Regions from separate parts of the Dietzia maris genome, predicted to be linked through region 2. Evidence: predicted binding sites of a transcription regulator. Region 2 holds the regulator's gene; the other holds the start of a gene.
What was found. Region 2 encodes LexA, which represses DNA repair genes until DNA is damaged. Its sites were predicted from a motif close to CGAACANNTGTTCG; they were not measured.

Region 1: VYL96_RS06095 (DUF222 domain-containing protein) is a predicted target of LexA. The motif match lies at 7,378-7,391, and genes of this name have one in related genera.

What each region holds. Positions count from the first base shown of each region.
Region 1 is NZ_CP143053.1:1,326,047-1,340,725, reverse strand. It holds gene VYL96_RS06125 (AAA family ATPase) at 1-1,946, shown strand, start outside; gene VYL96_RS06120 (FAD-binding protein) at 1,984-3,063, opposite strand; gene VYL96_RS06115 (IS1380 family transposase) at 3,181-4,581, opposite strand; gene VYL96_RS06110 (FAD-dependent oxidoreductase) at 4,664-5,218, opposite strand; gene VYL96_RS06105 (DUF3253 domain-containing protein) at 5,343-5,879, shown strand; gene VYL96_RS06100 (acyl-CoA dehydrogenase family protein) at 6,032-7,189, shown strand; gene VYL96_RS06095 (DUF222 domain-containing protein) at 7,445-8,704, shown strand; gene VYL96_RS06090 (hypothetical protein) at 8,728-9,072, shown strand; gene VYL96_RS06085 (cytochrome c oxidase subunit 4) at 9,163-9,579, opposite strand; gene ctaC (aa3-type cytochrome oxidase subunit II) at 9,616-10,734, opposite strand; gene asnB (asparagine synthase (glutamine-hydrolyzing)) at 10,962-12,887, shown strand; gene VYL96_RS06070 (carbohydrate kinase family protein) at 12,922-13,899, opposite strand; gene VYL96_RS06065 (HesB/IscA family protein) at 13,973-14,320, opposite strand; gene VYL96_RS06060 (DUF3043 domain-containing protein) at 14,486-14,679, shown strand, end outside.
Region 2 is NZ_CP143053.1:1,866,357-1,881,035, reverse strand. It holds gene VYL96_RS08640 (malate synthase G) at 1-1,073, opposite strand, end outside; gene dapF (diaminopimelate epimerase) at 1,192-2,124, shown strand; gene hflX (GTPase HflX) at 2,139-3,590, shown strand; gene lexA (transcriptional repressor LexA) at 3,663-4,331, opposite strand; gene VYL96_RS08620 (hypothetical protein) at 4,560-5,009, shown strand; gene nrdR (transcriptional regulator NrdR) at 5,121-5,576, shown strand; gene hrpA (ATP-dependent RNA helicase HrpA) at 5,609-9,523, opposite strand; gene VYL96_RS08605 (hypothetical protein) at 9,574-9,762, opposite strand; gene VYL96_RS08600 (hypothetical protein) at 9,812-10,573, shown strand; gene VYL96_RS08595 (potassium channel family protein) at 10,548-11,207, opposite strand; gene VYL96_RS08590 (potassium channel family protein) at 11,296-11,958, opposite strand; gene VYL96_RS08585 (APC family permease) at 12,024-14,063, shown strand; gene VYL96_RS08580 (class I SAM-dependent RNA methyltransferase) at 14,060-14,679, shown strand, end outside.

The DNA.
Region 1 (14,679 bases), 540 kb from region 2:
CGACCCCCTACTTCTTCTCCGCCGAGCGCTTCGACCGCGACCGCTTCCCCACCGTCGATCTCACCCGCGTCTTCCGACAGTCCGGCGACCCGGAACTGACCGCCATCCTCAACTCGATCCGCGAGGGCACGCTCGTCGGCACCGCGCTGGAGCGGCTCAACTCACGGACCGACCCGGGCTTCACGCCTCCGGACGACGCGCCGTGGCTGACACTGACGACCACCAACCGGATGGCCGCCGCCCACAATCGCCGACGTCTCGACCGTCTGCCCGGGGCGAAGCTGACGTCGGAGGCGGCCGTCACCGGCGACCTCACCGGGTTCGAGCCCCCGACCGAGGCGAGGCTCGTGTTCAAAGTCGGTGCCCAGGTCATGATGCTGACCAACGACCCGGCGGGCCGCTGGGTCAACGGCTCTATCGGAAGGGTGCTCGACGCGTCGCCGGGGAGACGGGAGGGTCGGGGCGAGGACGGACCCGTCGTCGTCGTCGGATTCTCCGATGGGGAGGTGGCCGAGGTCGCGCCACACACCTGGGACGTCACCCGACCCGACGGCTCCGACGGCGCGGTCCGCCACGAGGTCATCGGCTCCTTCAGGCAGCTGCCGTTCACCCTCGCCTGGGCGATCACCATCCACAAGAGCCAGGGCCAGACGCTGGACAGGCTCATCGTGGATCTCGGCGGCGGCACCTTCGCGCCCGGCCAGTTGTACGTCGCGTTGAGCCGGTCGCGGTCCCTGGACGGTCTCGTCCTCACCCGGCCGGTCAGGCCGGGGGACCTCGGAACCGACCGCCGGATCCTCCGGTTCCTCCGCGACCCCGAGGGAGATGTCCACGGCCACCGCTATTGTGCTGTCGCGGCGCTCACCGTCGGGGGCGACAGCGCCCGTTCCCGTCCGCGGCCGGTGGAGCTCGCGGTGGTGTTCCCGGACGGTAGCGCGGTGACCACGCTGGTCAATCCGCAGCGCGATCTGGGCCAGGCGCGGGCGGACTACGGGATCTCCGCCTCCGACGTGCTGCTCGCGCCGACCTTGCCCGAGGCGTGGGCGTTGATCGCACCGCTCGTGGACGGCTACACGCCGATAGGCGTGAACCTGGACGCCACGTTGGAGTGTCTCGACTCGGAGCTCGAGCGTCTGGGCAGCCCGGTGGCGATGCCGCTCGGGGTGGATATCCCCTCCGCCGCGCTCATCCCCGGCGAGCGTGCGCGTCATCGCGCCGGCTCGGCGATCCGCCGTGCGCGGGTCGCTCTCGAAGTCCGGGATCGGCTGTGGCTCGACGAGGCCGGCGCCGGGGTGTTCGACGTGGTCGGGCCGGGCCAGGCGGGTCCGGGAGAGCTGGCGCGGGGCGGGTACCTTCTCACCCGCGACGGCGACGCCCACCCACCGTCCCCGGCGGCGCTCCCCCAGCTGTCGGCGATGCTGTGCATCAGCGCGGAGGTGTCGGCCGTATTACTCGACTCACCGCGCCGCGGTGGCCACCCGGGTGCTGGCGACGACGACGAGGTGGTCAACACCGGCGACTGCGACCTCGTGGTCGGGGCGCGCGGGCTCGTGGCCGACCAGATCCGTCGCGCCGCGCAGCGGGTGCCGATGACCGCTGCACTGCTCGACAGGCTTCGGCTGGCCTCCGAGGTGGTGGGCTCGGATCTCACGCGCGGGCTGGAGGCCGCGCCGGCGGTCGACGTGGCCGAGGTGCTGCGCCCCGGGGCGCGCGTGTGCTTCAGCGGCAGTGCCCTCGACCGGGACGGTACGGTGGTGGCTCGGAACGAGATGGAGGGCATGGCTCGCCGACGCGGCCTCGAACCGGTGTCCGCGGTGACCAAGTCCCGCTGCGACGCGCTGGTGATCGCCGAACCGGGCAGCCAGTCGACCAAGTCACGGGCCGCCCAGCGGTGGGGTACGCCGGTCATCCCGGTCGCTGACTTCCTCCGCTGGGCCAGCCGCTGAGGGCAGCTGCCGGGCCGGCAGGCCCACGCGGCCCGGTTCAGGGCGCGATCGGCAGCGGCTCCCCGGCCATGTCGGCCACGGCCCTGAACGCCATGGTCATCCCGGAGCCGAGCGGGACGCCCGGCCCGGGGTAGGCCTCCCCGGACACCGACGCCGACGAGTTGCCCGCCGCGTACAGGCCGGGGATCGAACGACCCTCCGTGTCGAGCACGGCACCGTTCGCGTCGATCACCGCGCCGCCCTTGGTGCCGAGGTCACCGAGGACCAGGCGGACGGCGTGGAGTCGGTCCCCGCCCACGGGACGCAGGCACTGCTCGGCCGTGGAGGCACCCAGGAAGAAGCGACCGTACGGGTCCTCCCCGCGGGCGAAGTCCGCGTCCCTGCCCCGCTCGGCGAAGCCGTTGAACCGCTCGAGACTCTCCTGCAGAGCCGCGGGGTCCAGCCCGGTGGCGGCCGCCAACTCGCCGACGGAGCCGGCGGTGTGCCACAGCCCCGCTTCGCGCAGCTGGTCGGGCTCCGGCGCCGGGATACAGATCGCCGGGAAGCCCCCGGCCTCGGCGTCGTCGAAGACCAGCCAGAACTCGTCACCGGCCCCGTCCGCCATCCGGGCGCGCATCCGGCGCCCCATCTGGTCGTAGGGCAGGAGCTCGTTGGCGAACCGACGGCCCGTGCCGTCGACGATGAACCCGGAGCGGAACCCCAGCGTGAACGCCGCGTGGCCGTTCGGGAAGAGGGTGGCGGGGCACCACCACGACTGGTCGAGCAGGTCGAGCTGCGCCCCGACGTCCTCGAACATGCGGACCGCGTCGCCGGAGCCGGTGTCCGGGTGCGAGGACGACCACTCGGCGGTCGGCATCTGCTGCCAGCGGTGACGCAGCTCCCCGGAACGCTCGAACCCACCCGCGGCGACCAGCACGCCCCGACGGGCACCGAGCAGCCGGCGGCCACCGTCACCGTCGACGGCCACCCCGATCACGCGTCCGTCCTCGTCGCGCACCAGCTCGCGGGCCGCGGTGTTAAGACGCGTCTCGGCGGAGTCCATCGCGTCAAGCGCGAGCACGAGCCTGGCGACCCACGCGCGGCCTCCCTCTAGCCCCGCTGATTCATGGGGCGTGATGGAGTCGGTTCTCTACGGATGTTGTGCCCGGCGGGTCGTGTAGACGTGTTTGGGCGCCGGCTGGCGCTGCCGGTGGGCGGGTCTCCGGGTGGTGCTCTCAAGGGTGGGCAGGCGGGGTCAGGCCGGTTTGGGGATCGCGGCGATCTTGTGGAACACCGCTTCGATGGCGGTGGCCCAGGGCCAGGTTTCGGGGATTTTGACCCGTCTACGTCGGCTGCTGCGGGTCAGTAGGGCGGCGACGTGGAGGAAGCGGTAGCGCATCGCTTTGGGCTCGCACGCTGCGAGGATGGCGGCGGCGCCGGTGCAGGCCAGCATCCGGGTCCAGGCGACGAGGTCGGCGGCGATCATCACCGCCACCAGCCATGCCTGGTTGAGAGCGAACTCTCGCGAGGGCAGACGGCCCAGGCCGGTGTCTTTGGCGTGGCGGATCCGGTCCTCCACCCGGGCATGCGCCCGATGCCTGGCCTCGAGGAACTGCAGTTGACCGGTGGCGGTGTTGGTGACGAACGCCTGGTAGCGCCACCCGTCGAGTTCCTCGAACATCGACAACTGGGCGCCGGGGTGGGGCCGCTCACGGCGGACGATGACCCGCATCCCGTCGGGCCACTTGGCGAGCATCCTGGGCGGCAGCAGTCCAGTCAGCTCGGCGATCTCCGCGCCCGGCCTCAGGTCGCCGCCTTGATTCACCGCTGGCCCCCACGCGGTGTCGGGGGCGATCGCGATGGCCCGGCGGATTCCGGCGGTGATCGAAAAGCCGACCGAGTACTCCACCCGCCGACCACGGATCCGATTCTGCTCGGAGATCCACTCCAACAGGTCATGGGAGGCGCCGGCGCCGTCGGATCGGATCAGCAGATCACGCCGATGGGCGGCGGGAATCTGGGCGATGGCTTGCCCGAGGACGTCGATGTGGTCGGCCGCGGTGTTCGACCCCGCGTTGCCCGGGCGCAAGCTCGCAGCGAGGAACTCTTCTGTGTTGTCGCACCACACGCCGATCGGGTGGTAGCCGAAGGTGCGCTTATAGGTTGGCGCGCTCTGTTCTTTCTCGCTGTGGGTGACCACGATGGTGGCATCCACATCAAGCACGACCGTGTCCCCCAGATCCCGGCCCGCGCACTTAGAGGCCGGCACCCCGCCAGGCAGCTGGGACCAAACGTGCCGCCGCGTGCGGGCACGCGCGACCTGGATCTTCTTGCGTTTACCAGCGGTGACCTCATCCAGCGTGCGCCACACCGTCGGAGAGGAGGCGACCGGACCCAGGACCGTGGATTGGTGGCGCAGGACGCGGATATCGGCAATGGACGTGCCGCCACCGGTGAGCATCACCGCGACATCGGTCAACACCCGTCCACGGTCATGGATCGGGATGGATCGGCGCTGCGCCATGGCCCCCGACAGCTCGGCGGTCAGGCCGACGCGATCAGCCAGAAGACGTGGCGCGATGACCCCGGCATGAGCAATCACCCCGACATCCTCGACGGAGAACGACAGACCAGACGACCACGAAGTACGCTTCACCTACCGAGTGCTTTCTGCTTGAGAACCTGGAGCTCTAGACAAGTCCCAGTTTCCCCTGTTCAGGAAGCACTTCGGTCTATTTTCACCCAGCGATCCGCAGATCCCCGTGAATCACCGGGGCTAGCCGGGTGGTGTCCTCGGCCGCCCCGAACTGGTCGGCGGGAACCGGCGGGCGCACATCAGCCACCCGATCCCCGACCTCCTCGCCCTTGATCGGCTTCGGGTAGATGCTCCGACCCTGCTCCTGGCGCCCCGGTGCGTCGAAGTAGTCGGGGAACGCCTGGAACCTCGTGGGGATGCCCAGTTCTTCCTGGAGGAAGGTGACGACCTCCGGCCCCGTGTTGAGGAAAGCGTCCTGCAGATCCCGGTCGGTTCGGTCGCCCACCACCGCACGGAAGTAGGTCCGCCCTTTCTCGACGGAGTCGTCGACACCGTCTCTGGCGAGGACGGCGTTTCCCGGCAGCCACACCGCCCCGCCGGAGTAGGCGGAGGTTCCGCCGAATCGGTCGGTCTTCTCGATCAGGCAGGTGGACAGTCCGCGCGAGGCCGCGGCGGCGGCACCGAACAGCGCGGCCACCCCCGATCCCACGACCACCACGTCGAATTCCGCGTCGAAAGTACTGTCCTGCGCCGTCACGAAGATCCCTCGTCTTCTGTCTCATCCGGTGGAACACGTTTCAGTGCCCTGTCGTGACGATAACACCGGACTCGGATTGACCGCCGTCGGATGCGATCACCGCCGACCGCGGACTCTCGCAGGCATGATCGACAGGGTGAGCGACGAGCAGCAAGGCCCTGCCGACGGCGTGGAACACCCGGACGCCGGCCGCTACATCGTGGTCGGCGTGAGGCGTTGGCGCGCGACCGACCCCTCGATTCCCGAGAAGCTCCGCGCCGAGTTGGTTCGCGCACTGATGACCGGGCGGCGGGAGGTCAAGGCCCGGGGAGATGTGGCGCGGGTGATGGTGCATGACGCGAAGGTCGCCCTCGGTGAGCGCGGCGATCCGTGGTGGGAGCCGACCGACGAGGGCACGCGGCAGCGACTCGAGGCGACGATCAGAACCCTCCTACGTTCCCGCGGCACCGGGTCGATCTGCCCCTCGGACGCAGCCCGGGTCGTCGGCGGGGAACGCTGGCGCGACCACATGGAGACGGCGCGGTCGGTCGCGTTCGAGCTCCGCGAGAAGGGCGTCGTCGCAGTGACCCAGAAGGGCCGGCGAGTCGACGGGACGGACGTCAGCGGTCCGATCCGGATCGTCGCCGACAACGGCCTGGAATTCACTCCGGGCAATGAGTGAGATAACCGGAACGGATGAGGTGAGGAACCCGCGGAGCGCAGTCGGATTCTTGTAAGCTACTCACCAGTAACAGTCCACTACCCGACTCCCCGCTCCCCTCCGGCACGATCGGCCCGCCGACCCGGGCGGGCTCCAGATGGAAAGGCACCCTCTTGCGCCGCACTGTGTTCAACGAAGACCACGAGGCCTTCCGGAAGACCCTCCGCGACTTCATCGAGTCCGAGGTCGTCCCCCACTACGACGAGTGGTACGAGGCCGGGATAGTCCCGCGCGACTTCTACTACAAGCTCGCCGACCTCGGCCTGTTCGGCATCACCGTGGACGAGGAGTACGGCGGTGCCGGCCTCGACTCGCACAAGTTCGAGGCCATCCAATCCGAGGAGGTCATCCGCGCAGGCGTGAGCTTCGGGGGCTCCAACGTCCACGTCGCCCTCTGCCTGCCCTACCTGAAGATGCTCGCGACCGATGAGCAGAAGTCGCGGTACTTCCCCAAGTTCGTCTCCGGCGAGGAGATGTGGGCCATCGCCATGACCGAGCCGGGCACCGGTTCGGACCTCGCCGGCATGAAGACCACCGCCAAGCTCTCCGAGGACGGCACCCACTACATCCTCAACGGGGCCAAGACCTTCATCACCGGCGGCGTCCATGCCGATCGCGTCATCGTCTGCGCGCGTACCGCGCCGCCGCGGGAGGACGACCGCCGGTTCGGCATCTCCCTGCTCGCGGTGCAGACCTCGCTCGAGGGCTACTCCGTGGGCCGGAAGCTCGACAAGGTCGGACTCAAGACCTCCGACACCGCCGAACTGTCCTTCACCGACGTCAAGGTTCCCGTCGAGGACCTCCTCGGCGAGGAGAACCGGGGCTTCTCGTACCTCGGCCAGAACCTGCCGTCGGAACGCTGGGGCATCGCCTTCGGCGCCTATGCACAGGCCGCCGCCGCGGTGCGTTTCGCCAAGGAGTACACCCAGCAGCGTGAGGTGTTCGGCAAGCCCGTCGCCGCCTTCCAGAACACCAAGTTCGAGCTCGCGGCCTGCCAGGCCAAGGTCGATGCAGCTCAGGCCGTCGCCGACCGGGCACTCGAGGCACTCGACGCGGGCGAGCTCACCGCCGCCGAGGCCGCCTCGGCCAAGTTGTTCTGCACCGAGGTCGCGGCCGAGGTCATCGACCGGTGCCTCCAGCTGCACGGTGGCTACGGCTTCATCAACGAGTACCCGATCGCGCGCCTCTACTCCGACAATCGCGTGAACCGGATCTACGGCGGCACCAACGAGGTCATGAAGACCATCATCGCCAAGGACATGGGGCTGTAAGCGACCCCACCACCCCACGAACGGGCCTCGACCGCACACTGCGGACGAGGCCCGTTCTCGTGGCCGCTCCGCCGCCTCCGCCCCTTCCGTCCGGCCGGCGTCTCGCCGCCCGGTGCCCCTCGCCCTCCCTGCGAGTAGACGAGTTGGGACCCCATCGTGTCGTAGCGGGTTGCTAGTGTTCACTTGATCGAACACACGAGCGATCCTCGCCCGGCCGGGCGGCGATCACACCCACGCACGAAGGGGCGGTCACCGATGACGCGAGCACCACAGCCGCACCCGGACGGCTCCGTCAACTGTCCCGCCATCGCCGCGGCCGGCGCCGCCGCCGTGCAGGCCCTGTACGCCGAGAACATCGCCGCCGCCGCCCGACTGCGCGCCTGCTACGACCTCTACACCGTGTGCGAGGACGAGCAGGAACGGCGCGACCTGGCCGCCGGCTACGACCCCGAGATCGACCTGCGGCCCGAGCACGCCGTCATCGACCCCTTCCACATCGCCTGCGCCGAAATCGTCGCCGCCTACGGCGTGCACAACAACCGCGCCCGCACCCTGCTCACCCGGGCCCGCACCCTGATCACCCGCTTCCCCACCCTGGTCGAGGCCATGGAAACCGGCCGCCTCGACGAGGACACCGCCACCCTGCTCGCCCGCCACATGCGCACCGTCGACTCCGCCCACCGCGGCCCCGTCCAACGCGAGATCATCGACTGGCTTATGGCCGCCATCGCCGCCGGCACCCGCCCCGGCCGCGACGCCATCCTGGGCACCCTCGACCGCATCATCACCGACCACGACCCCGCCGGCGTCCGCGCCCGCCGCGCCGCCGCCACCCGCGAACGCCACATCCGCCTGCGCCGCGGCACCGACGGCATGGCCGACCTGACAGCCCACCTCACCGCCACCGAAGCCTCCACCCTCTACGAGGTCCTGCACCGCGCCGCCACCGAGCAGGCCACCCGCGACAAAAAGGCCCGCCTCGAGGCCGCCCGCGCCAGCGGCGACGCCGTCGACGCCGAGTACATCCGCAGCATCGACGAACTGCGCGCCGACGCCCTCGTCGCCGCCTTCCTCGACCCCACCGACCCAGACGACCCGGCCACCACCCGCACAGGCGGCGACGCCGCGCAGACCGGCGCACGGGATGGCGCACAGGCCGGGGCCCGCCCCTTGGCCACCCAGGTCCGCCCCACCATCACCGTGCTCGCGCCCCCGGGCCCCGACGGCGAACCCGAGGTCTACCTCCCCCGAGGCGGCCCGGCCACCATCGACGCCCTCATCGAACTACTCACCCGCAGCACCGGCGCGACCATCACCGTGCCCGACACCGCGCCCGGCGCCACAGACAACCCCCACCACGCCCACCGCTACCGCATCAGCGACCGACTGGCCCACCGCATCCGCCTACGCGACGGCACCTGCCGCCACCCCGGCTGCTCCGTCCCCGCCGACGCCTGCGACATAGCATCCACGTCCGCCCCTTCAACCACACAGACCCCACCGCCGGCGGACTGACCATCGAAGCCAACCTCGCCAGCATGTGCCGCCAACACCACCGCTTCAAAACCTTCCACGGCTGGCACTACCACCTCGCCCCCGACGGCACCCTGACCGTGACCACCGACACCGGCCACACCCTGACCACCCACCCCACCGGCCCCCTGGCCCGCTGGCGCCAACGCGCCCCCGCCCCCGACCCCGGCCCAGACCCAGACCCCACCGACGACGCCCCACCCCGCCGGCCCTGGCTCGACCCTCGACCACAAGCCACCCACTGGCTCCGACGCGCCCGACGCCTCGCCGCCGAACGCGCCGCCAACACCACCACACCCCCACCCACAACCGGCCACCCCACCACCGACACCGACCCACCGCCCTTCTAAACGGCACGGGCCGCCGGCGCGCGGCGAAAAGCGCCGGGGCCCGACGTCGCGGACAGCGACGCCGGGCCCCGGCGGAAGACGATCAGAAGGTCAGTGCTTCTCGCGACCCCAGTGGTACTCGAACACCAGACCGGAGGCGCAGAAGATCACGCCGAGGGCGCCACCGATGAGCACCCACCAGTTCCAGAACGCCGCACCGTAGCCGATGACGAAGACCGAGAAGGCCAGCAGGAACGGCCAGAAGCTGTGCGGGCTGAAGAAACCCAGCTCACCGGCACCGTCGGAGACCTCGGCCTCCTCGTAGTCCTCGGGCAGGGTGCTGATGCGCCGCGCCACGAAGCGGAGGTAACCACCGATCAGCAGGCTCAGGCCGGCCGAGAGCACGAGGGCCGTGGTACCGACCCACTCGACGCCCGTCCGCGACGTACCGGTGAGGTACGCGTACGCGATGGCCAGGATGGCCAGGAAGATAAACAGTGCGTCAAAGATTCGTACTGTTGCGCTCATCGTTCAGAAATCCTTCGCGTGATACCGGGAGAACCGTCAGTTAGCTGACGCGGTCTCGATGGTGTTGTTCTGGTCGCGGGTATCGCTGCGGCCGGTCTTGAACGGTGCAGTGGAGATCGAGTACGGCTCCTCCCCGATGGACTCCAGCGCCTCCGCGTTGGTCGCGGTCGGGTTGGCCTGGCGGAATTCGATGTAGTCGGCGAACGCCTCCGGGGAGACCGCACGCAGCTCGAAGTTCATCATCGCGTGGTAGATGCCGCACATCTCGGCACAGCGGCCGACGAAGGCGCCCTCGCGCTCGATCTCCTCGATCTGGAACATGCTCAACTGCTGGTTCTTGCCGGGGTGCGGCATGACGTCGAGCTTGTAGATGAACTCGGGGATCCAGAACGAGTGGATCACGTCCGCCGACGCGAGCCGGAACTCGATGCGGGTGTCGGTCGGCAGCACCAGGACCGGGACCTCCTCGGAGGTGCCCACGGTCTCGATGTTGTTGTAGTGCAGGTACGACTTGTCCTCGGCGAGACGGCCGTGGATCGGGCCGCCGGCGGCGGGCTCACCCTCGTTCCCGAGCGCCTCGCGGGCCTCGTCGGACAGCACACCGGCCTCCTCGGCCTGACGCTGCGCCTCGTAGTTGGTGCCATCCTCGATGCTCGCACCGGCCACGTCGACCTTGTTGTAGCCGAACTTCCAGTTCCACTGGTACGCGGTGACGTCGACCTTGACGCCGACCTCCTCCTCCGGACGGAGGTCGAGGACCTTGTTCTGCGTGACCACGGTGAAGTAGAAGAGCACGGAGATGATCACGAACGGCACAGCCGTGTAGATCAGCTCCAGCGGCACGTTGTACGCCGTCTGCCGCGGGAACTCGCCGTTGTCGTTCTTCCGCTTGCGGTAGGCGGCCATCGACCAGAAGATCAGGCCCCACACGAAGAACCCGACGATCAGCGAAGTGATGACGGTGCCCGTCCAGAACTCGCGGATCGCGACGCCCTCGGGGGTGACACCGGTCGGGAATCCGAAGTTGATCGTCTGGTTCCACCACTTGTTGTCGGTCTGGAGGCTACAACCGGACAACAGCAAGCCCAATGAACCGAGAGCCACCGCGAGAGTCGCCCTGCGCGTCCGACGACGCCCGTCACGCTGTTCCACCATCACGCCTTCCTGATCAGCGGCACCGGCCACGTGGCCGGGACACCTTAGAAGAGTAGACCACGGCTCTCAGAATGAAAGCCGCGGGTCCGGCAATTCACCCGCGAGGCCCCCACGCCGTCCGCCGGGACGGGCGGGAACCCACGGACCAGTAGTATTCGAACGCGTCCGGACCCGCGCAGGCGGGTCATCACGGACGCTACGACGACGATGGACGAGGTACCCGACGAATGTGTGGCCTGCTCGGTCTGATCACCCCTGACGGCTCCGCCCGTACCCACGAGGCCCGCGTGCTCGGCGCCATGGGGTGCCAGCGCCACCGCGGGCCCGACGAGGTCGGCACCTGGGTCGACGGCGACATGGCCTTCGGGTTCAACCGCCTGTCGATCATCGACATCTCGCACTCACACCAGCCGCTCCGCTGGGGCCCGCCGGAGCAGCCCGACCGCTACGCGCTCGTGTTCAACGGCGAGATCTACAACTACCTCGAGCTGCGGGACGAGCTGCGGCGCGAGTTCGGCGCCACCTTCGAGACGGAGGGCGACGGGGAACCGATCATCGTCGCCTTCCACCACTGGGGCCCCGCGGCGGTCCGCCGGCTCCGCGGCATGTTCGCCTTCGCCATCTGGGACACCGTCGAGCGGTCGCTCTTCGTCGCCCGCGACCCCTTCGGCATCAAGCCCCTGTACATGGCGACCGGGCCCGGGGGAACCGTGTTCGCGAGCGAGAAGAAGTCGATCACCGAACTGATTGACCTCGTCGTCGTCGACACCTCCCTCGACACCCGAGCCCTCCAGCACTACGTCACCCTCCAGTACGTCCCGGAGGACGAGACCCTCACCCGCGGCGTCCGGCGCCTCGAGTCCGGGTGCCACGCCACCCTCACCCCCGGCGGCGAGCCGGTGATCGAGCGGTACTTCAAACCCACCTTCCCCGTGGCGCCCGTCGCCGACGGCGACGCCGAGCGCCGCTACGACGAGATCGCCGCGGCCCTCGAGGACTCGGTCGCCAAGCACATGCGCGCCGACGTGACCGTCGGATCGTTCCTGTCCGGCGGTATCGACTCCACCGCCATCGCCGCGCTGGCCCGACGCCACAACGAGAACCTCCTGACGTTCACCACCGGGTTCGAGCGCGAGGGCTACTCCGAGATCGACGTCGCCGCCGAGTCCGCGGCCGCGATCGGGGTCGAGCACATCGTCAAGGTCGTCTCCCCCGAAGAGTTCGCCGCTGCGATTCCCGAGATCATCTGGTACCTCGACGAACCCGTCGCCGATCCCGCCCTGGTCCCCCTGTACTTCGTCGCCCGTGAGGCCCGCAAGCACGTCAAGGTCGTGCTGTCCGGCGAGGGCGCCGACGAACTGTTCGGCGGCTACACCATCTACAAGGAACCGCTGTCGCTCGCGCCGTTCGAGAAGGTCCCCGGCGCCCTACGTCGCGCGCTCGGCAGGGCCAGCGAGCTGATCCCCGAGGGCACCCGGGGCAAGAGCCTCCTGCACCGCGGGTCTATGACCCTCGAGGATCGCTACTACGGCAACGCCCGCTCGTTCTCCGAAGACCAGGTCCGCTCCGTCCTGCGCGACTACCGCCCGGAGTGGAGCCACCAGGACGTCACCGCGCCCATCTACGAGCGCTCCCGCGGCTGGGACCCCGTCGCGCGCATGCAGCACCTCGACCTGTTCACGTGGCTGCGCGGCGACATCCTCGTCAAGGCGGACAAGGTCACCATGGCCAACTCCCTCGAACTGCGCGTGCCGTTCCTCGACCGCGAGGTCTACGAGGTCGCCTCGCGGCTGCCGTACACCGAGAAGATCGCCCACGGCACCACCAAGTACGCCCTGCGCAAGGCGCTCGAACGGATCGTGCCCGCGCACGTGCTGCACCGGCGCAAGCTCGGCTTCCCCGTGCCCACGCGCCACTGGCTGGCCGGGCCGGAACTGCACGACTGGGCGCGCGAGCACGTGGCGGCGTCGGGCACCGACGAGTACGTGAACAAGGACGCCGTGATGCGCATGCTCGACGAACACCGTCGTGGCGACTCCGACCACAGCCGTCGGATCTGGACCATGCTGTGCTTCATGATCTGGCACGGCATCTTCGTGGAGGGGCGCATCTCCCCCGACATCGAGCGGCGCGAGTACCCGGTCCGCCTCTGACCCCGGGGGCGGGCACGGCGGACCGGGCGGCGGGTCAGGCCGGGAGGAGCGAGGAGATCTCCTCGGCCGCCTCGTCGCCGTAGGTGTCGGCGAGACGGCGGCGCGCGGCCACCGGGTCGATGGTCCACTCCTGGGTGCCGGTGGTCTCGAGGACGTGCGTGGCGATGAGCGCACCGAACTGGGCCGAGCGCTCGAGCGACAGTCCGTCGAGGACACCGCTGAGGAAGCCGGCGCGGAACGCGTCGCCCACGCCGGTCGGATCGAGCAGGTTGTCCGACGGGACGATCCCGACCTCGATCGGCTCGGAGCCCTGCTCGACGATCACCACGCCCTTGCCGCCGCGGGTCGTGACGCGGGTGCCGACCCTGGCGTCGAGTTCGGCCGCCGTCCAGCCGGTCTTGTTGAGCAGCAGCTCGTACTCGTACTCGTTGGTAAACAGGTAGCGCGCACCGTCCACCAGGGCGGTGGCCGCCTCGCCGTCGAGGAACGCGAGCTGCTGGGAGGGATCAGCGGCGAAATCCAGGCCCAGCTCGCGGCACTCCGCCGTGTGGGAGTTCATCGCGGTCGGGTCGTTGGCGCCGATGAGGACGATCTCGGGGCGGCCGATCCGCTCCACCAGGCGGGCCAACGAGATGGTGGCGGCCTCCCCCATCGCGCCGGGGTAGAACGACGCGAGCTGCGCCATCTCCGAGTCGGTGGTGCACACGAACCGGGCGGTGTGCAGGGCAGAGCTGATGTGGACCGCCGAGCAGTCGACGCCGTGCCGCTCGAGCCAGTCGCGGTAGTCGGCGAAGTCCTCGCCCGCCGCGCCCACCAGATGGGGCCGACGACCGAGCACGCCGAGCGCGAAGGCGATGTTGCCACCGACGCCGCCGCGCCGGATCTGTAGCGAATCCACCAGGAAGCTCAGCGATACGTGCGCGAGCTGGTCCGGCAGGAGCTGCTCGGAGAAGCGACCCGAGAAGGTCATGAGGTGGTCGGTGGCGATGGAACCTGTGATGACGACGGGCATGCCCCAGACAGTAGACGACCCGGACCGATGCGTGATCGGTCCGGGTCGTCAGGCGGTCAGCGCGACCGAGGGGTCAGTTGAACGAGTCGCCGCAGGCGCACGAACCGGTGGCCTGGGGGTTGTCGATCGTGAAGCCCTGCTTCTCGATGGTGTCGACGAAGTCGATCGAGGCACCCATGAGGTACGGGACGCTCATGCGGTCGACGGCGAGCTTGACGCCGCCGAAGTCGTCCACCACGTCGCCGTCGAGCGAACGGTCGTCGAAGAAGAGCTGGTAGCGCAGGCCCGCGCAGCCACCGGGCTGGACGGCGATGCGCAGGGAGAGGTCGTCACGACCCTCCTGATCGAGCAGGGCCTTGGCCTTGGCGGCGGCGGCCTCGGTGAGCAGTACGCCGGTGGCGGTGTTCTCCGCAGTGGTCATGTCGGTTCTCCTTGCGATCCGAGAGGGCTTCGGGGACGTATGCAGGTTCCAACGTCCACCGGGGAGTCCTCTATTCCCCGGCTCCCGTTCCCCTCCACACGATACGCCTGCCACCTCGTACGGGTGAATGTCCGGCACAACCGGGGATCGCCTAGCCTTGAGTGCGTGAAGTTGCGCGCATTCGGCTCCAGAGACGACGAGACCGGCAAGGACTCCCCCGCCCCCGAGGCGGCGACGGAGTCGACGCCCGAGCCCGCCGTCGACCCGCGGCGTCCCGCGGGCAAGGGCAAGCCCACGCCCCGCCGCCGCGACCAGGAGCGCGCCCGCGGGATGCGCCAGGGGCCGGTCACCGCTCCGCT
Region 2 (14,679 bases):
TCGTTGCCCTCGGCGTCCAGGACCGCGGGGTTCGTCATGAGATGGCCGACGTTGCGGACGAACAGCATCGAGCGCCCGTGGAGGCGGACCTCCCCGGAGCCGTCCGGAGAGGTGTAGACGCGGTCGTCGTTGAGGACGCGGGTGAACGTCTTGCCGCCCTTGCTGATCTCCTCGGAGAGGTCACCCTTCATCAGGCCGAGCCAGTTGCGGTAGCCGAGCGTCTTGTCCTCGGCGTCGACAGCGGCGACGGAGTCCTCGAAGTCCATGATCGTCGTGACGGCGGACTCGAGGACCACGTCCTTGACGCCGGCCGCGTCCGTCGAGCCGATGGGGGAGTCCGGGTCGATCTGGATGTCGATGTGCAGGCCGTTGTTGCGCAGCAGCACCGAGGAGGGGCTGGCGGTGTCCCCGAGGTAGCCCACGAACTTCTCCGGGTCGGCCAGCCCGGTGGTCGCGCCGTCCGCGAGCGTGACCTGCAGCGTGCCGTCCACGACCGCGTACCCGGTGGTCCCCACGTGGCTGCCGGAGGCCAACGGCGCCGCGTCGTCGAGGAACTCACGTGCCCACTCGATCACCTTGTCGCCACGGACCTTGTTGTAGGAGTCGCCCTGTTCGGCGCCGTCGGTCTCGGGGATGGCGTCGGTGCCGTAGAGGGCGTCATAGAGCGAACCCCAGCGGGCGTTGCCGGCGTTGATGGCGAACCGCGCGTTGGTGACCGGCACCACCAGCTGCGGACCGGCGACGGTCGCGATTTCCGCGTCGACGTTCTCCGTGGTGACCGAGACCGACTCGGGCTCGGGCACGAGGTAGCCGATCTCCCGGAGGAACTCCTTGTACGCCGCCTGGTCGATCGGCGCCGGGTTCTCGTGGTGCCACGCGTCGATCTTCGACTGCAGCTCGTCCCGCACCGCGAGCAGCTCGCGGTTCCGGGGGGCGAGGTCGGCGAAGATCTCGGAGGCACCGGCCCAGAACGCGTCGGGGTCGACCCCGGTGCCCGGGATCGCCTGGGTGTTGACGAAGTCGTAGAGGACCTCGTCGACCTGGATACCGCCGACGGTGATGCGTTCGGACATCGATGCTCTCCTCAGGTAGGGGATCGTTCTCCCGACCGACTCTAATGTCCTCGTCGTGGCGCTTCATCCGCTATTTCCGCAGTGCGGAACGCCGGTCCGCCGCTAGTACGATCGCGACATGACTCCGGACCACAACACGCCGACGGCCACCGACGGCATCGCCTTCATCAAGGGCCACGGCACCCTCAACGATTTCGTGATCCTGCCCGATGACCACGCCGAGCTCGACCTCGACGAGACGCTGGTCCGCGCGCTCTGCGATCGACGCGGCGGGATCGGTGCCGACGGGATCCTCCGGATCGCCACCGCCGGCGCCCTCGTCGATCGCGGGGTCCTTCCCGCGCTACCGGACGGGGTCGACCCCGCGGACTGGTTTATGGACTACCGGAACGCGGACGGTTCGATCGCCGAGATGTGCGGCAACGGAGTCCGGGTGTTCGCCCACGCTCTGGTGGCCACGCACCGGGCCGACATCGGAACGATCGCCATCGGCACGCGTTCCGGGCCGCGGCCCGCGACGATTGTGTCCCGCTCCGGCGACGACGCCACGGTCCGGGTCGACATGGGCGAGCCGCGACTGCTCGGACTCTCCTCGGCAGAACTCGGCGGCCGCACCTTCGCGGGCGTGGCCGTCGACATGGGTAACCCCCACCTGGCCTGCGTCGTGCCCGGGCTGGACGCCGCGGCTCTGGCCGCCCTGCCGGTCGCCGACCCCCCGACCTTCGATCGCGACTTCTTCCCACACGGTGTCAACGTGGAGATCGCCACGCCCCTGACCGGGGGCCGGGTGACCATGCGCGTGCACGAACGGGGAGCGGGGGAGACGATGTCATGCGGGACCGGCATCGTGGCGACGGCGGTCGCCGCACTGGCCGACGCCGGACGCGGCAGCGGAGACGTCGTCGTGGCGGTACCGGGCGGGGAGGTCGAGGTCCACCTGGCCGACGGCGGTTCGACCCTCACCGGTCCGTCCGCGCTCGTCGCCAGCGGCCGGTTCCACGGCGGTGCGTATCACACGCCCGCATACGCGACACACGCGGCCCCGATGTGAGATGATGCTGGGGAATGACTATTGATCACACGGCCGTTGAGCGGCCGACACGCGACCTCGATCCATCCATCGGCGAACTGCAGCTCGAGGAGAGATCCTCGCTGCGCCGGGTGGCGGGTCTGTCAACCGAACTCCAGGACGTCAACGACGCCGAGTACCGCCAGCTCCGACTGGAGCGGGTCGTACTGGTCGGCGTGTGGACCGAGGGGTCCGCAGCCCAGGCGGACGCCGCGATGGCGGAGCTCGCCCAGCTCGCCGAGACGGCGGGCTCCGAGGTCTGCGACGCTCTCATCCAGCGCCGCGACAAGCCGGACGCGGCGACCTTTATCGGCTCGGGAAAGGTGAGCGTTCTCAAGGACGTCATCGCCGCGACGGGTGCCGACACCGTCATCTGCGACGGTGAGCTCACCCCGGGTCAGCTCCTGGCGCTGGAGAAGGCGGTCAACGTCAAGGTCATCGACCGGACGGCGCTGATCCTCGACATCTTCGCCCAGCACGCGACCAGTCGCGAGGGCAAGGCGCAGGTCTCCCTGGCGCAGATGGAATACATGCTCCCTCGTCTCCGCGGGTGGGGTGAGTCGCTCTCCCGCCAGGCGGGTGGCCGGGCCGGCAGCAACGGTGGCGTCGGCCTCCGTGGCCCCGGTGAGACGAAGATCGAGACGGACAGGCGCCGCATCCGCGAGCGGATGGCGAAGCTGCGTCGCGAGATCAAGGGCATGAAGCAGTCCCGCGACACCAAGCGCTACCGCAGGCGTGCCACGCCCGTTCCGTCGATCGCTATCGCCGGATACACCAACGCCGGCAAGTCGAGCCTGCTGAACCGGATCACCGGCGCCGGCGTCCTCGTACAGAACGCGCTGTTCGCCACCCTCGATCCCACCACCCGCCGCGCCGACCTCCCCGACGGGCGATCGGTCGTGTTCACCGACACGGTCGGCTTCGTCCGGCATCTGCCCACGCAGTTGGTCGAGGCGTTCCGGTCCACGCTGGAGGAGGTGGTCGACTCCGAGCTGCTACTCCACGTCGTGGACGGTTCGGACGCGTTCCCCCTTCGTCAGATCGAGGCGGTCCGCAAGGTGATCAACGAGGTGGTGGAGGAGCAGAACGCCGAGCGCCCCCGCGAGTTGGTGGTCATCAACAAGATCGACGCGGCCGACCCGGTGGTGCTCACCGAGCTGCACCACGCCCTGCCGGACGCGGTATTCGTCTCGGCGGCCACGGGGCAGGGTGTCGACGAGCTGCTCGAACGGATCATGCAGATCGTGGCCTCCGGTGACATGGAGATGACTCTAGAGGTCCCGTACACGCGGGGTGACGTGGTCGCACGGGTCCACACCGAGGGTGCGGTCGTCGAGGAGGAGCACACCGACCGTGGCACTCGCCTGGTCGTGCGGCTGCCCGCCTCGGTGGCCGGTGAGCTCGGCGAATTCGTCTCGGACAGCAGTACGCGCGACGGGGCCGCCTGACCGGCCCCTGCGACGACGACGCCGCCTGACCCGATCGATCCCGGGCAGGCGGCGTCGTCGTCGAGGGCCGGTTCAGAGCTTGCGGAACACCGTGACGACCTTGCCCAGGATTGTGGCGTGCTCGCCCGGGATGGGACTGAAGGACGGGTTGTGGGGCAGGAGCCAGACCCCCGTGGAGTCCTTGCGGAAGGTCTTCACGGTCGCCTCACCGTCGATCATCGCGGCGACGATATCGCCGTTGTCCGCTACGTTCTGCCGCCGCACCACGACGTAGTCACCGTCGCAGATCGCCGCGTCGATCATCGACTCACCGACCACCCTGAGCATGAACAGGTCCCCGGACCCGACGAGGTCGGTCGGGAGGGGGAAGACCTCCTCCACGGCCTGCTCGGCCAGGATGGGGCCACCCGCAGCAATCCGGCCGAGGACCGGGACGTAGACGGGCTCGACCGCTCCGCTCGGACGACGGACCTCGCTGGTCGGCGACCGGCGACCCCGGGCCTTCTGCCCGGGCACCCCGTGGACGTCGACAGCCCGCGGCTTGTGCGGATCCCGGGTCAGGAACCCCTTCTTCTCCAGGGTCCGCAGCTGATGCGCTACCGACGACGTCGATTGCAGGCCCACCGCGTCCCCGATCTCGCGGATGCTCGGCGGATAGCCGCGCTCCTTGACCGTGTCGTGGATGTGCAGTAGCACGCTCTTCTGTCGGTCTGTCAGTGAGTCGAAGTCGGGCTTCGGCATCTCGGGTCCCTTCGGCGAATGGATGTTCGACGTCGTCATCTGTGTACACCCTATCGCCCCTCAGCGGGGAGCGCCACACACACGTTCGAAGTTTTTCGTCGCGGAATGGTGACCTTGTCGGAGTCGCGTGATACAACTCTAGGCGTATCGGGATTCGAACAGACGTACACAGAAACCCATACGGTTGTGCGAATCCGCTTCGCACACCGTATCGAGCAGGGAGTGGACATGACCATTCTGGAGATGCACTCGCACACCGACTCCACCGCGCGCTGGACGGAGATCTGCGCGGCAGAACACCGCGCTCCCGCACCGAGCGCGGACGGTGTCCGCCGGGATCCCGACCGGTCCGGTGAGCGTCAGACCCGTGGGCGTACCGGGACCCGACCCGGCGCGCGGCCGGTGGGCCGTCGCGACTCCGCCTCGCCCAACCGCGGCGCCTCCGCCGACCGGGTCGCCACCCTCGCACCGGCGCCCTCCCGCACACCGGCTCCGCGGCGGATCGTCCAGGCCCGCCCGGTGGCGTCCGACAGTGTGCGCGCCTGCCGCGTCGAGTCGTCGGCTCCGACCCGTGTCGTCGATGACGTGCCCGCCTGGGCACTCTTGGCCTGCGGCATCGCCTTCGGGATACTCATGCTCCTGGCCGTGGCGTTCCTCGGCGGGCCCGCCTACGCGTGACCGGCGCACCTGCCTCCTAGAATGAGTCGGGGACGGTGGTCAATCGTCCCCGCGTCCCGTGGTCCACGTCCCGGGAGGCGTGAAGTCCGGTCGACGAAGGGCCACACGGGAATGTACTGCCCTACATGCCACAACGAGGACTCCCGGGTGATCGACTCACGATCGGTCGACGAGGGTCAGGCCATCCGGCGCCGCCGGGAGTGCCCGGAGTGCGGGCACCGGTTCACGACGCTCGAGACGCCACTGCTGACGGTCCTCAAACGCAACGGTGTCACCGAGGCCTTCAGTCGCGACAAGGTGGTCCGGGGAGTTCGCCGCGCCTGCCAAGGCCGGTCCATCGATGAGGACGCCCTGCGGCGCCTCGCCCAGCAGGTGGAGGACACCGTCCGCGCTCGCGGCGCGTCCGAGGTGCCCGCCCACGAGATCGGTCTCGCGATCCTCGGCCCCCTCCAGGACCTCGACGAGGTGGGCTACCTACGCTTCGCCTCCGTCTACAAGCAGTTCAGCTCGGCCGACGACTTCGAACGCGAGATCATCGCACTCAGAGACCGCCGCGCGAGCCGCTGAGCCGCCGCGCGAACGTCTGACCCGCCGGGCGCTCAACGCCGGGCGCGGGGAGCGAGCGCGTTCGCGACCGCCTTGTCGATGCGCTCGGCCGACACCGGGCGGGCCGTGCCGAGGGACTGGGCGAACAACCCCACCCTGTATTCGGCCAGCAACCACCGCAGCTCGCGGGTCGCGCGCGCGCCGCCGGGCCGACGCCGCAGAGCCGCGCACGCCTCCTCGACGGTCTCCTCCGACCGCGCCAACCGGGCTGTCAGTTCCCGATGTCGGGCGGGGGACTTCTCCGCGAGGTCGAGTCGGACACCGACCGCCTTCACGTGCCGCTCCAGGTGCGGCAGCACGTCGACCGGATGACGCGCCAGGAAACCCTTACCCACCAGGAACTCCAGTGACGGTCTCACCGCCTCGGCGACCTCGGCCGGGGCCTCAGCCACACGCACGGACACCTCCTGCGCCGCCACCAAGGCGGGCACGACCGTCGAGATCGCCGATGCCACGGCCCCCGGCACCTCCGCCCTGGCGGCGTCCCGCAGTTCGGTGAACTCCGCCACCGTCAACACCGGCACGCCCTTACGTCGGGCGATGATGCGGCCGCACGCCGCCAGGGCGGCGTCCGAGACCAGTGCCTCGACGCCCCCGTGCGGGTACTGGGTCAGGGCCAGTCGCTGCTCGACCGGGCGGCCTCGCAGGATCGAGGAGGCGGAGACGAGGTCAGACGAGATGAGCGTGAGGACCGCCGACGCCTGCCTGGTCCGGCGTTCCTCCTCCGTCGCGCACGCGACCCGGTGGATGCCGTCCGCATCGACGCGCAGGGCGGGGTAGACCGTCACCTCCACACCGTCCACCGTGCCGGTGACCGACGGGGCGAGATCTCCGATGGTGTCGGCACTCCACTGGCGGAACGGCCCGTCGTCGGGCACGAGCCGGGTGTTGAGGGTGTCGCGCACCTTGTCCTGCAAACGCGTCCGCAGCGCCGCCAAATCCGTTCCGGACGCGACGACCTTCTCGCCGTCGACCACCTCGAACCGCACCCGCAGGTGATCGGGGAGCTGCGTGGGGTCGAACTCCCGCGGGTCGACCGTCGTCCCGATCCGCGCGGACAGCGCCTGTGCCAGGGCCACCGGCAGAGGAGCGGAGCGCGGGGTGACGTCGCGGGCGAGCAGAGCGGCGTACTCCACGGGCGGCGAGCAGAGCCGCCGGAGGTACTTGGGAAGGGTGCGCAGCATCTCCGTGTAGAGCTCTTCGCGGAGACCGGGGACCAGCCACTCGAAACCGGCGGTGGTCACCGAGGACAGCTGGGGTAGCGGGATGCGGACGGTGATGCCGTCGGCGTCGACGCCCGGATCGAACTCGTAGCGCAACTCGAATCGGCGGTCGCCCTGCTGCCAGAACGGCGGGAAGTCGCCGGCGTCGGGGGCGGCCTCCGAGGTGCGGATATCGGCGGGGGTCAGCCGGATCGAGTCCGGATCGCGGTGGCCGCGCTTCTTCCACCACGACTCGAGGTGACGGCCGGAGGTGATGTCGCCGGGGAGCCGCTCGAGGTAGAACGCCACCAGGGCCTCGTCGTCGATCACCAGGTCACGGCGACGGCTGCGGGTCTCCAGCTCCCTCGCCTGCGCCACGGCCTCGGCGTTCTCACGGATGACCGGCACGCGCGTGTCGAGGCGGCCCTCGACGATCCCGTGGCGGACGAGCATCTCCCGCGCCAGGGGAGCGTCCACCCGGGACAGCAACACGCGGCGTGCCTCCACGACCGTCAGGCCCAGCAGAAGGACCTTCTCGTAGGCCATGGCGGCGCCTCGGGCGTCCGACCAGTGCGGCTCGGAGTACTGGGTACGGGTGAGGTGGCCCCCGAGCTGCTCGATCCACGCGGGGTCGATTCGCGCCACGTCGCGGGCCCACAGCCGTGAGGTCTCCACGAGCTCAGACGCCATGACCCATCGGGGTGGCTTACGGGCCAGGTCCGAGCCGGGAAAGATCTGGAAGCGGATGCCGCGGGTGCCCCGGAACTCGCGGGCGTCCTCGTCGCGCATGCCGACATTGGTGAGCAGGCCGGTGAGGATCGCCTTGTGCAGGTCGTCCTCGGAGGCCTGGCCGGAGGGCGGGTGCCAGCCGCGTTCGCGGCACATGCTCCGCAGCTGGGCGTTGAGGTCCTGCCACTCGCGGATGCGCAGCCAGTGCAGGTACTCCGCCTTGCACATCTTGCGGAACGCGCTGCCGGAGAGCTCGCGGCGCTGTTCGGTGAGGTAGCGCCACAGGTTGAGGTAGCCCAGGAAATCGGACGTCTTGTCGGTGAAGCGACGATGGAACTGGTCGGCCTTGTCCCGCTCCTCCGCGGGCCGCTCGCGGACGTCCTGCACCGTCAGGGCGGCGACCACCACGAGCACGTCTCCCAGCGCCCCGTTGCGGTGGCCCTCCACCACCATCCGGGCCAGTCGGGGGTCGAGGGGGAGCGCGGCCATGTCGCGGCCCACCTCGGTCAGGTGCGGGCGTTCGTCGTCGTCGACCGTCAACGCCCCCAGCTCGGTGAGCAGGGTCATGCCGTCGCGGACCGCCTTGCGGTCCGGCGGCTCGACGAACGGGAAGTCGTCGACGGGACCGAGATCGAGGTCCGCCATCGACAGGATCACCGAGGCGAGGTTGGTGCGCAGGATCTCGGGGTCGGTGAACTCCGGTCGTGCCTCGAAGTCCTCCTCCGAGTACAGGCGGATGCAGATGCCGTCGGCCACGCGACCGCATCGCCCGGCCCGCTGCGCGGCGGAGGCCTGGGAGATCGGTTCGATCGGAAGTCGCTGGACCTTGGTACGGGTGGAGTACCGCGAGATGCGCGCCAGTCCGGTGTCGACGACGTAGCGGATGCCGGGGACGGTCACCGAGGTCTCGGCGATGTTGGTCGACAGCACCACCCGGCGGGTGGAGTGGGCGCGGAAGGCGCGCTGCTGCTCCGCGGCGGTGAGGCGCGCGAACAGCGGGAAGATCTCCGTGTTGCGGAATTTCCGGCCACGCAGCACCTCCTCGGCGTCGCGGATCTCACGCTCGCCCGAGAGGAAGACCAGAACGTCGCCGTCGTCCTCGCGCAGCAGTTCCGCCACGGCGTCGGCGAGCGCGTCGAGGGGGTCGAGGTCGATCACCCGGTCCCCGTGCTCGACCTGGAGCGGCCGGTAGCGGATCTCCACGGGGAAGGTACGTCCGGAGACCTCGATGACCGGGGCGGGGCGACCGTCGGGGCCCGCGAAGTGGCGGGCGAACCGTTCGGGGTCGATGGTCGCGGAGGTGATGATGAGCTTGAGGTCCGGGCGCCTCGGGAGAATCTGCTTGAGGTAGCCCAGGAGGAAGTCGATGTTGAGACTGCGTTCGTGTGCCTCATCGATGATGATCGTGTCGTAGGCGTGGAGCAGCCGGTCGCGGCGGATCTCCGCGAGCAGGACGCCGTCAGTCATGAGCTTGACCGAGGTGTCGGGTCCGGTGCGGTCGTCGAAGCGCACGGCGGAGCCGACGGGGCCGCCGATCTCCACGCCGAGTTCGTCCGCGATCCTCTCGGCCACGGACCGGGCGGCGAGGCGCCGCGGTTGGGTGTGGCCGATCATGCCGCGCACGCCGCGCCCGAGCTCGAGGCAGATCTTGGGGATCTGGGTGGTCTTGCCCGAGCCGGTCTCGCCGGCGATCACGACCATCTGGTTCTCGCGGATGGCCTCCGCGATCTCGTCCTTGCGCGCGCTGACGGGGAGCTGCTCGGGGTACTCGGGAGCGGGGATCGCCTCGGCGCGCCGCCGGACGCGCTCGGCGGCCTCGTCGACGCGGCGGGCCAGGTCGTCGAGTTGGTCGGCGCGGGCCCGGCGGATCCGGGGGCGGAGCCGGTGCGCGTCGAGGGTGCCGACCTCGTCGAGCCGGACGAGCAGATCGTGGCGGGCCCGGCGGAGCTCGGGTGGGGCTGAGGTGGACGACGGCATGGTGCCCGCCAGGATATCGGCACCCGGACCGGGTCGGCCGGACGGCGTCGTCAGTCGCCGGCGGCGTCGCGCCTGGCCTGGATCCGCGTGTAGCGCTCGTGGAGTCGTTCGCGGATCTCGTCCGGCTCGTAGGAGCGGCGGCGCCGTTCGGACCTGGCGGCGAGGATCCCGGAGGCCGCGACACCCGCCAGTCCCGCCGCACCGATCATCTTGAGCCACTGTCGTCCCCGGGGAGCCATGTAGTCGAGCCTAGGCCGACCGGCCGGGCCGCCCTGGCAGGATCGCCCCATGGACATCGACACCGTGCCGCTGGCCGCGGCGGCCGACCGTACGCGCACCGGCGACCTGTGGCTGTTCCGCGGCCGGACGACGGCGGACCGGCTCATCCAGACGCTGACCAACGCGCCGGTCAACCATGTGGGCGTCGCGGTGGTGCTCGAGGACATGCCGCCCCTGCTGTGGCACGCGGAGATGGGCAGGGCGCTGCCGGACGTGTGGACGGGCCGCCGCCAGCGCGGGGTGCAGTTGCACGACCTCGAGGCCGCGGTGCGTCAGTGGACGGGCCCGTACGGGCAGCGGGCGTGGTTCCGGCAGATCTCACGGGAGGTCGGGACGGAGCAGGAGGAGGCGCTGTTGGAGACGATCGCGCGCCTGGACGGCGTGTCGTTCCCGTCGGCGGGTCGCCTCACCGCGCGGTGGGCGCGGGGACGCTGGGCGTCGCGGGGCCGGCGGTCGTCGGGCGGAGTCGTGGCCGGGAGGCCGGGGGTGGCGTCGGGGGACGACGACGAGGTGGGCGGCGGCCGGCTCCTGGACCTGATCCCGCGGCGCGGGCGGGTCTCGCCCGGTCCCGCGATGCGCATGGAGGCGGCCTACTGCGCGGAGGTCGTGGGCCTGACCCTGGAGGCGATGAGCGTGCTCCGGCCCGCCGGGGACGCCAGTTGGTACGACCCGGGGAGGTTCTGGAGCGGGGACGACCTGCCCCTGGCGCCGGGCTGGGACTACGGGCGGGAGATCGCCGTGACGGTCAACCCCCCAGGATCGCCTCGCTGACGTCGGCCTCGACCGCCTCGGGGGCCACCACGAGCAGTTCGTCACCGGGCTCGAAGGGCACGTCGGGCTCGGGGACGATCACCCGCCCTCCTCGCAGGATCGCCACGAGCGCGGCGTCGCGGGGGATCCGAACGCGGGACACGGGGCGCCCGGCCAGTGGGGTCTGCGGGGGCAGGGTCACGCTGACGAGGTTCGCGCCGCCGCGACGCAGCGTCATGAGCCGGACGACGTCGCCGACGGACACCGCTTCCTCGACGACCGAGACGATGAGTCGGGGGGTGGAGACCGCCACGTCGACCCCCCAGCGGTCGTCGAAGAGCCACTCGTTGCGGGGGTCGTTGACCCGGGCCACGACGCGGGCGACCGCGAACTCCGTCTTGGCGAGCAGGCTCACCACCAGATTGGCCTTGTCGTCCCCGGTCGCGGCGACGACGACGTCGGCCTCTTCGATACGGAGCCGCTCGAGGACGCTGAGCTCGCACGCGTCACCGACCTGCTGGTCGGCGTCCTCGACCGGGTCGGCGGAGAACACGCTGGGACGCTTGTCGATCAGGGTCACCGTGTGGCCGCCCGCGAGCAGTTCCCGGGCGATGGACCGTCCGACGACCCCGGCGCCGGCCACGACGATCCGCATCGAGCTGGTGCGGAACGCCCGGGACGGGGCGTCGGCGAGCAGGCCGGAGCCGTCGGCGTAGTCGTCGACGGTGGGGTCGGGAGTCGGGTCAGGCATCGGAGGGGCCTCGCTGCAGCAGGTCCTCCAGGCCGCGCACCGCCTCCGAGGGCAGGGTGAGGTGGACGACGTCGTCGGACTGGACGAGCGTGTCCTCGTCCGGGATGCGGCATTCGCCGAAGCGGGTGACCGCGGCGACGCGCCCACCGACCTCCGCGGCGAGCCGGTCGACGGGCAGGCCCACCCATCCCGGCGGTGCGTCGAGGGCCACGAGGGAGACCCTGTCGGTCTGGTCTCGCCACTCCACCGGACTCGTCCCGGCGGTGACGTACCGGACGAGCCGGCCGGTCGCCCAGGGGACGGTGGTGACGGTCGGGATGCCCAGACGTTCGTAGACCTCGGCGCGACCGGCGTCGTAGATGCGGGCGATCACGCGCTCGACACCGAAGGTCTCGCGGGCCACACGGGCCGCGATGATGTTGGAGTTGTCCCCGGAGGACACGGCGGCGAACGCGTCGGCGCCGACGAGTCCGGCGTCGGTGAGCACCGCTCTGTCGAAGCCCTGGCCGGTGACGGTCTGACCGCCGAACCGTTCGGGCAGTCGGGCGAAGGCCGCGGGGTCGCGGTCGATCACCACCACCGCGTGGCCGGCGGCGTCGAGCTCGGCGGACAACGCCGCCCCGACGCGGCCACAGCCCATGACGACGACCCTCATCGCGAGTCCCACTCCTCACGGCGCACCCTCGTGCCCCAGGGACGTCACGCTACTCACATCCGCGGATGCTGTCCGCCGCGGCGCGCGGGTCCTACGATGTGTCGGTGTCCAGGATCTCCAGGGTCTCCGTGGGAGCCAAGCGCCTGTTGGTGGGGCGCCCCTTCCGCAGCGACACCATCGGCACGATGCGCCTGCGCAAACGGATAGCCCTGCCGGTGTTCGCCTCCGACGCGTTGTCGTCGGTGGCCTACGCCCCGCAGGAGATCTTCCTCGTGCTGTCGATCGCCGGGATGTCGGCGATCGCGTTCACCCCGTGGGTCGGGGTGGCGGTCGCGTTCGTCATGGTCGTCGTCATCGCCTGTTACCGGCAGAACGTCCACGCCTACCCGTCGGGGGGCGGTGACTACGAGGTGGCCACGGTCAACCTCGGTCCCCGCGCCGGCCTCGGGGTTGGTGCGGCGCTGCTCATCGACTACGTCCTCACGGTCGCCGTCTCGATCTCCGCCGCGGCGGCGAACATCGGCTCGGCCATCCCGTTCGTGCAGTCCCACGCCGTCTTCTTCGCCGTACTCGCGATCGCAGGACTCGCCGCGCTCAACCTCCGGGGGATCCGGGAGTCCGGGGCGATGTTCGCGGTGCCCGTCTACGCGTTCCTCGCGTCCATGATCGCCCTCATCGTGTGGGGCCTGGTGCAGGTCGAGGTCCTCGGCCGCGACCTGCGCGCGGAGTCGGCGGGGTTCGACCTCGTCCCCGCGGAGGGCGCCGAGGTGACCGGCCTGGCGCTGGCGTTCGTCGTGGCCAAGTCCTTCGCCTCGGGCTGCGCCGCGCTCACCGGTGTCGAGGCCATCCACAACGGGGTGCCGGCCTTCCGCAAGCCCCGCGCCCGCAACGCGGCGATCACCCTCACGATCCTGGGCGTGCTGTCGGTCTCTTTCCTGCTGGGCCTCATCGCGCTGGCGCGCAGGCTCGGGGTCCGGATCGCGGAGAACCCGGCCACCCAGCTCGTCGGCGCCCCGGAGGGGTATCAGCAGAAGACGATGATCGCGCAGCTCGCGGAGCCGGTCTTCGCCGGGCTGCCGATCGCGTTCTACGTCGTCATGGTCGTGACCGCGACCATCCTCGTGCTGGCGGCCAACACCGCGTTCAACGGCTTCCCCGTGCTGGCGTCGGTCCTGGCCCGCGACAAGTACCTTCCCCGGCAGCTCGCCACCCGCGGCGACCGGCTCGCATTCTCCAACGGCATCGTGCTCCTGGCGATCGCGGCGATCGCGCTGGTGATCGCGTTCGACGCCCGGGTCACGGTCCTCATCCAGCTGTACATCGTGGGTGTCTTCGTGGCGTTCACGCTGGGCCAGCTCGGGATGGTCCGCCACTGGACACGGCGGCTGCAGCACGAGGAGATCCCGGCGGTGCGTCGGCGGGCTCGCCGGTCGCGGGCGGTCAACGCGGTCGGGTTCGGCCTCACCTCGGGTGTCCTCGTCATCGTTATGTCCACCAAGTTCTTCTCCGGCGCCTATATCGCCGTCCTCGCCATGGTGGCGGTCTTCGGCGTGATGAGGCTCATCCACCGGCACTACGACGCGGTGGCGCGTGAACTGGACGACTCCTCCCGCGAGGTCGTGCTGCCCAGCCGCACCCACTGCCTCGTCCTGGTCTCCAAACTGCACCTGCCGACCCTGCGGGCCCTCGCGTACGCCAGGGCGACCCGCCCGGACACCATCGAGGCCCTGACGGTGAACATCGACACCGCCGAGACGCGCACCCTCGTCAGGGAGTGGGAGAGCCGGGGCATCTCCGTTCCGCTCAAGGTCGTCGAGTCCCCGTACCGTGAGATCAACCGCCCGGTCGTGGACTACGTCAAGCGGCTCCGGGACCAGTCGCCGCGGGACGTGGTGATCGTGTACATCCCGGAGTACGTGGTGGGCCACTGGTGGGAGCAGCTGTTGTACAACCAGAGCGCGCTGCGCCTCAAGACCCGCCTGCTCTACGAGCGTGGCGTCATGGTCACCAGCGTGCCGTGGCAGCTGTCGTCCTCGCGTGGCCGGGCGGAGCAGGCCCGCAATGAACCGATCGTCGGGCGTTTGGGCGGACCGGAGGCGAGATGACACACGAGCACACGACCGACTGGACGGGCCGCGTCCTGCGGCTGGAGGTGGCCGGCCCGGCGCACGGCGGTGAGTTCGTCGCCCGGCACGAGGGACGGGTGGTGTTCTGCCGTGGCGGCATCACCGGGGAGACGGTCGACGTCCTGGTCGAGGACGACCCGGGCCGCGCCTTCTGCCGCGGCACCGTGCAGTCGGTGATCGACGTGTCCCCGCACCGGGTGGAGACCGCCTGCCCGGCGGCCGCCGCCGGAGCCGGGTGCTGTGATTGGAGCCACATCGAACCCGCCGCGGCCCGCGGCTTCGCCGGCCGGATCCTCGCCGAGCAGGCAGTCAGGATCGGCCGGATCGACCCGCGCGCCGACGAGATCCCGGTCGAGGCCCCCGCGGGCGACGCCACCGCGACAGGGTGGCGCACGGTCGCCCGGTGGGTCACCGGCCCGGATGGCCGTCCCGGCGTCCGTCGGGCGCGGTCGCGGGACCTCGTGATGGAGCCCTGCGTCCAACCCGATCCGCGCATTCTCGACGCGGTGACCGTCGCGGACGTGGGCCCCGGACGCGAGCTCCTCGGGCTGCTCGGTGACGACGGGACGGTCCACGTCGCCCACCGGCCCGCGGT